Regions from separate parts of the Streptomyces sp. NPDC002206 genome, predicted to be linked through region 1. Evidence: predicted binding sites of a transcription regulator. Region 1 holds the regulator's gene; the other holds the start of a gene.
What was found. The regulator HspR, encoded in region 1, represses chaperone genes until heat shock. The targets are predictions, from matches to a motif close to TTGAGNNNNNNNNNCTCAA.
Positions count from the first base shown of each region.

Region 2: a site for HspR is predicted at 1,755-1,773, ahead of lon (endopeptidase La). Genes of this name have one in related genera too.

Region 1 covers NZ_JBSFCW010000019.1:13,066-16,686, forward strand. The annotation lists gene ACWCP8_RS27755 (LuxR C-terminal-related transcriptional regulator) at 95-1,120, shown strand; gene ACWCP8_RS27760 (heat shock protein transcriptional repressor HspR) at 1,157-1,603, opposite strand; gene dnaJ (molecular chaperone DnaJ) at 1,605-2,789, opposite strand; gene grpE (nucleotide exchange factor GrpE) at 2,883-3,533, opposite strand; gene dnaK (molecular chaperone DnaK) at 3,530-3,621, opposite strand, start outside.
Region 2 covers NZ_JBSFCW010000001.1:10,512-14,132, reverse strand. The annotation lists gene ACWCP8_RS00060 (RNA polymerase sigma factor) at 1-581, opposite strand, end outside; gene ACWCP8_RS00055 (nucleotidyltransferase) at 813-1,634, opposite strand; gene lon (endopeptidase La) at 1,796-3,621, shown strand, end outside.

The sequences.
Region 1 (3,621 bases):
GGAGTTCATCACCCCCGACACGACAACCCTCCCCCAATGACTACGCTTCCACCACCGTCAGCTTGTTGCACTGTAAAAAGTGGGGGGCCCTCAGATGGCCGCAGACAGGGAAATTCCGGTCCATCCGCATGATGCGCGGGAGCTGTGCACCGCGGCACTCCTCCTCTACACCGAGGCGCTCCGCACGGGGCGGATCGCACGTGCCGACCTCGCACCCGCCCCATGCCTCACGGAGATGGCGCTGCTCCACCCCGACCCCCTGGACGACGCATGGCTGCGCCCCGTGTCCCCGTCCACCGCCCTCGCGCATCTGCTGCAGCCCCTCACCCGGGAAATCCACGAGCGCGTGAAACTGACTGCGGCTCTGACCGAATCGCTGGCCCCTCTGACCGCAGTCGCCAGCGAGGACCCCCACCACGCCATCACCGTTCTTGAGGGGAAGCCGCTGATCAATTCCGCTCTGCGCGACGCCGCCTGCGCCGCCGAGAAGGAAGTCCTGACAGCACAGCCGGGCGGGGTCCGACGGTTTCATCTGATGCAGACGGCACTGGCCAATGGCCAGTCGGCCGTCGAGCGAGGCGCCCGCCTGCGCCACATCTACCAGCACCCGGCTCGCTACAGCCCGTATCTCAGGGAATATCTGGACCGGTTTCCGCCCGGCCGTCTGCAGGTGCGGACCCTCGAGCAGCCCGTCGAACGGATCCTCATATTCGACCGCTCGGTGGCCTTCATCCCCGCCACGCCCGAGCGCGACGCAGCCTTGGAGATCCGGCATCCCGCCCTGATCCGTCATCTGGTCAAGATGTACGAGGTCCTGTGGGCGCAGTCCACCCCGTTCACGGAACCTTTGCAGACCGTCTCTCCCGGCACCCCCGTCACCGCCGTACAACGCAGCATCGCGCGCCTCCTGGTCGAAGGCCACGTCGACGACGCGGTGGCTCGCAAGCTGGGCATCAGTGTCCGCACCTGCCGGTCCCATATCTCCCGACTGATGCAAGCCCTCAACGCCTCCAGCCGGACCCACCTGGGCGCGCTCATCATCCAGTCGGGCATCGTCGAGCCGGACGGCGCCGCTGCCGGCACCGCCGACGCGGAAGGCCCGCCACCCGTTTCCGGGTGACGGGCCTCGGCCGTCGTACGTGCGCCGTAACCGCGCCTATTCCTTCGGCCTCTTCGGCCGCCAGACCACCAACGCACTGGTCTGCTGCACATCCTGATACGGCACCAGATCACGCCGGTACGACGCATGCACCTGCGCCTCGCGCTGCTGCATCGCCGCCGCCGCGCCGTCCACTGCCGCGGAGAGTTCGGCGACGCGCTGCTGGAGCGCGGCCACCTGGTTCTCCAGTTCGATGATGCGCTTGATGCCCGCCAGGTTGATGCCCTCGTCCTGCGACAGTTGCTGCACGGTGCGCAGCAGCTCGATGTCGCGGGCCGAGTAGCGCCGACCGCGGCCGGCCGTGCGGTCCGGGGAGACCAGACCGAGGCGGTCGTACTGGCGCAGTGTCTGCGGATGCAGGCCCGAGAGCTGGGCCGCGATCGAGATCACGTACACCGGTGAGTCATCGGTCAGTTGGTACGGATTACGTCGTCGGCCGTCCACATCATGCTCCCTTCGCGGCCTGGAACAGCTCCGCCCGCGGGTCCTCCCCCGCGGTCGCCTTCCGGTAGGCCTCCAGCGCGTCCTGCGCCTCGGGACCCAGTTCCTTCGGCACGGTCACCTCGACGGTGACCAGCAGGTCGCCCCGGGTGCCGTCCTTGCGCACCGCACCCTTGCCCCGGGCGCGCATCGTACGCCCGTTGGGGGTACCGGCCGGCAGTTTCAGGGTGACCGGGGGTCCGCCGAGCGTGGGGACCTTCACCTCGCCGCCGAGCGCCGCCTCCACGAAGGTGACGGGCACGGTGACCGTGAGGTTGTCGTCCCTGCGGCCGAAGACCGGGTGGGCGTCGACATGGACGACGACGTACAGATCGCCGGCCGGGCCGCCGCGCTCGCCCGGAGCGCCCTTGCCGCGCAGCCGGATCCGCTGGCCGTCGGAGACGCCCGCCGGGATCCTGACCTGCATGGTGCGCGACGAACGCGCTCGCCCGCTGCCCTTGCAGACATCGCACGGGTCCTGGGCGATGAGGCCCCGGCCCTTGCAGTCCACGCAGGGATCGGTGAGCGAGAATCCGCCGCCGCTGCCGCGCGACACCTGGCCGGTGCCGACACAGGTCGGGCAGACCCTCGGGGTGCCGTTCTTGTCGCCGGTGCCCGAACACGCCTTGCAGGGCGCCTGGCTGGACATCCGCAGCGGGACCGTGGCCCCGTCGACCGCCTCGGTGAAGCTGAGCGTCACCTCGGACTCGATGTCCTGGCCGCGGCGCGGCTGCACGCGTGTCCCCGCACCGCCGCCCCGGTTGAACAGGCCGCCGAAGACATCGCCGAGACCGCCGCCGCCGAAACCACCGGGGCCGCCGGCTCCGCCGCCCTGGGTGCCTCCGAAGAGGTCGCCCAGGTCGAAGTTGAAGTTGCCTCCGGCACCACCGGGACCGGCCCGGAATCCGCCGTTGCCGAAGAGGGCGCGCGCCTCGTCGTACTCCTTGCGCTTCTTGGAGTCGCCGAGGATGTCATTGGCCTCGGAGATCTCCTTGAAGCGCTCCTCCGCCTTGTCGTCGCCCTTGTTGGCGTCCGGGTGGAACTCGCGGGCGAGCTTGCGGTACGCCTTCTTGATCTCGGCGTCGGTGGCGTCCTTGGGGACGCCGAGGACCTTGTAGTAGTCCTTCTCGACGAAGTCCTTCGTGCTCATCGACGTCCCTCCTTCCGGACGATCGGCCGGGCGACCGGCCCGAGGGCCGGTCGCCGGGGCAGACGGTGGGCCCCGCGGTGGTCGGACGAAATGTCAGACCTCCTCGGTGCCACCGCTCTCCTCGTCGTCTGTCTTCTCTTCCTTCGCCGCCGCAGGGGCCGCCCCCGGCTGGGGTTCGGCCACGGCCACCCGCGCGGGACGGATGGTGCGCTCGCCGATGCGATACCCCGGCTGGAGGATCGCCACGCAGGTCGTCTCGGTGACATCCGGCGCGTACGAGTGCATCAGCGCCTCGTGGATCGTCGGGTCGAAGGGCTCGCCCTCCTTGCCGAACTGCTGCAGGCCCAGCTTGGCGACGACCGTCTCGAGCGATTCGGCCACCGACTTGAACCCGCCCACGAGCTCGCCGTGTTCCCTGGCGCGACCGACGTCGTCGAGCACGGGCAGGAGCTCGGACAGGAGACCCGCGACAGCGATCTCCTTGACCGTGACCCGGTCCCGCTCGACGCGGCGGCGGTAGTTCTGGTACTCGGCCTGGAGCCGCTGGAGGTCGCCCGTGCGCTCTGCGAGCGCGGTGCGGACCTGGTCCAGCTGGGCGGTGAGGCCGACTGTCTGTACTGCGTCCCCGGCCGGGGACGCCCCCTCCTCCGAAGAGGGGGTGGCGTCCTTCGGCTCAGCTCCGTCAGGGGTGGCGCCGGAGGGGACGTCAGGCTTCTCCTCGAAGCCCGGAGTCTCCTCGGTCACACCGCACCGCCCTTGGCGTCCCGCTCGTCGTCCACGATCTCGGCGTCGACGACGTCGTCCGCGCCGTCGGCGTGCGCCTGGCCGGCCT
Region 2 (3,621 bases), on a different contig from region 1:
GGTTCGCCGCCCGGCGACAGCCGGTCCAGGGCGGCGCGCAGTTCACGCCGGGCGCGCATCGCCCGGGTCTTGACCGTGCCCTCGGGTATGCCGAGGAGTTGTGCGGTCTCGCGGGTCGTCAGGCCGTCGATGACCGTCGCGCGCAGGACCTCCCGCAGTTCGGGCGAGATGCGGTCCAGCGCCGCGCCCACATCGCCGTACTCCAGACCGGCCAGTACCCGTTCCTCCGCGGACGGGGCGGCAGCGGACCGGCCGGTAGCCCCGGCCTGCTCGGCCCGGGTGGCGCGTTCGGTGCGGGCCTCGGCGCGCTGGGCGTCGACGAGGCGGCGGGCGGCGATCACCCACAACCAGCCGCCCGCCTGCCCGCCGCGGTGCGCACCGGCGGACCGCCACGCGGTGACGAACGTGTCCTGCAGTACTTCCCGTACGGTCTCCGGGTTCGCGCACCGGCGGCTCAGCCGGGCGAAGAGCCAGCCGGCATGCCGGTCGTAGAGCGCGGCGAGAGCCGCCGCATCCCCATGTGCGACGGCGCGCAGCAGCGCGTTGTCATCGCCGGTCCCGTTCTCCCCCGAGGGGCGCATCAGCCTCACATCCCCTCTATCGGAGGGCGGTCCCTCGTCGGTTCATCCGCGGCGGGTGCCCTGCACGGTGCGGACAGGATTGTGCGGCAGAGGTACGCGGTGATGCGCCCCCGCTGCCACTGCTGCCGTCGTCATCGGGACGCCGTTCACCCGCGGGGGCATCGCCCCGCCCTGTTGCCCGGGTGGCCTGCCGACCGCTGCTGCACCACCGCGCCGGTGCGGCCGGTCAGCTCAAGGGCGAGGCGCCTTCTCGCCGTGCACCGCGATGTACTCGGCTGCCAGCCACGGCGCCAGGTCGTCGATGAGCATGGTGAGGACTGCCGGGTCCGTCGAGGGGGTGCGGCCGGTGGCCGCGGCGACGCGCATCTGCTCGATCCGCTCGGGGTAGTACCGGCCGAAGATCTCCGCGGACTCCTCGATGTCGCTGGTCCAGCCGCCCCAGCGCGGCATGACCAGGGTGAAGCCCGACCGGACGATACGGCGGGCGACGCCGCGGCTGAGGTTCCTGCGTTCCGCGTCGGTGGTGGCTCCGGCGGCCCGGCTGCGCCAGCGGGGGAGCGACAGACACAGATCGCCGTTGGTCTCACGGGCGAGCAGGGGCGTGGGGCGGTAGCGGGGCAACTGCGTGGCGAGGTCGTCGCCCAGAAGAGGGGTGCAGAGGCAGGCGACGAAGAACCCCATGTCGTGGCGTTCGAGTTCGCTGAGCAGGGTGTCGGCGCCGAAGAGGAGGATGCCCACGCCGTCGACCGGGCCGCACGCGGCGTCGAGCGCGGCCTCGACGGAGCGGGCGGTGGCCCGGTCGGCCTCGGTCGGTCCGTCGCGCAGGGCCAGCAGCAGATCCAGGTCCGAGACGCCGGGAATGGCTGTGCCCCGCGGAATGCTGCCGTAGAGGTAGGCGCTGTGCAGCCGCGTGGCGCCGAACGCCTCGGTGATACGGGAGCGGGCCGCCTCGACCACGGGGGCGAACGCTGCCGGTATGCGGCTCAGCGAGCCCTCGCGTCTGATCGTCCCGTCTTCGGCGAGCCCTCTGTCGCGCAGCTCAGTGTCACCCATATGGACACTCTCCCCCGGAGTGCGGCGCGGCTGCGAACGGTTTTCGCAGGTGACAGGCGAGGCGGAAGAAGATCGCTCAGAGCGAACGCAGCCCCGGGAACATAACCGCACTCAGGAGCATTGAGCCTGCGTAGCTCAACTTGAATGCCGAAGGGGAGATCATGGCTAATGAGCCCAACGCGGTCACTCCGCTGACCTTGCCTGTGCTGCCGCTCGACGACGAGGTCGTGCTGCCCGGAATGGTGGTTCCTCTCGACCTGTCCGACACCGATGTGCGGGCCGCCGTGGAGGCCGCGCAGGCAGCCGTCCGGCCGGGTGGCGGCAAGCCCGAGGTGCTGCTCGTGCCGCGGATCGACGGGACGTACACCGGAACGGGTGTGCTCGGTACCGTCGAGCAGGTCGGCCGGCTCTCCGACGGTGACCCCGGTGCGCTCATCCGCGGCCGTGACCGGGTGAGGATCGGCGCCGGGACCACCGGACCCGGGGCCGCGCTCTGGGTGGAGGGGACACGCGTGGACGTGTCCGTCCCCGAGCCGCTTCCCGGTGTCGCCGCCGAGCTGGTCAAGGAGTACAAGGCCCTGGCCACCAGCTGGCTGAAGAAGCGCGGCGCCTGGCAGGTCGTGGACCGGGTCCAGCAGATCGACGACATCTCGGCCCTCGCCGACAATTCCGGTTACTCACCCTTCCTCACGACCACCCAGAAGGTGCAGCTCCTGGAGACTGCCGACGCGGTCGCCCGGCTGAAGCTCGCCATCCAGTGGCTCGGCGAACACCTCGCCGAACAGGACGTCGCCGAGTCCATCGCGAAGGATGTCCAGGAGGGTGTCGACAAGCAGCAGCGCGAGTTCCTGCTGCGGCGCCAGCTCGAAGCCGTACGCAAGGAGCTGTCCGAGCTCAACGGTGACCCGGAGGACGAGTCCGACGACTACCGGGCGCGCGTCGAAGCCGCCGATCTTCCCGAGCACGTCCGTGAGGCCGCGCTCAAGGAGGTCGACAAGCTGGAGCGCTCCTCCGACCAGAGCCCCGAGGGTTCCTGGATCCGCACCTGGCTGGACACCGTCCTCGAACTGCCGTGGAACGAGCGCACCGAGGACGCGTACGACATCCGCGCCGCCAAGGAGATCCTCGACGCCGAGCACGCGGGCCTGGAGGACGTGAAGGAACGGATCACCGAGTACCTCGCCGTGCGCAAGCGCCGTGCCGACCGCGGTCTCGGGGTCGTCGGCGGGCGCCGCGGTGGTGCGGTGCTGGCCCTCGTCGGGCCTCCCGGCGTAGGCAAGACGTCCCTCGGCGAGAGCGTCGCGCACGCCATGGGGCGCAAGTTCGTCCGTGTCGCGCTCGGCGGTGTGCGGGACGAGGCGGAGATCCGCGGCCATCGGCGAACGTACGTCGGTGCGCTCCCCGGACGCATCGTCCGCGCCATCAAGGAGGCCGGTTCCATGAACCCGGTCGTCCTGCTCGACGAGATCGACAAGGTCGGCTCCGACTTCCGCGGCGACCCGGCCGCGGCGCTCCTCGAAGTGCTCGACCCGGCGCAGAACCACACCTTCCGCGACCACTACCTTGAGGTCGAGCTCGACCTCAGCGACGTAGTCTTCCTGGCCACCGCCAACGTCCTGGAAGCCATCCCGGAGGCACTGCTCGACCGCATGGAGCTGGTCAGGCTCGACGGCTACACCGAGGACGAGAAGGTCGTCATCGCCCGGGACCACCTGCTCCCGCGCCAGCTCGAGCGGGCCGGCCTGGAGAAGGACGAGGTGACCCTGGACGAGTCGGCGCTGCGCAAGCTGGCCGGCGAGTACACCCGCGAGGCGGGCGTACGCAACCTGGAGCGGGCCGTCGCCCGGCTGCTCCGCAAGGTCGCGGCCCAGCACGAGCTGGGCGACCGGGAGCTCCCGTTCACCGTCACCGACGAGGACCTGCGGGGTCTCATCGGACGGCCGCACCACGTTCCCGAGTCCGCCCAGGACCCGGCCGAGCGCCGCAC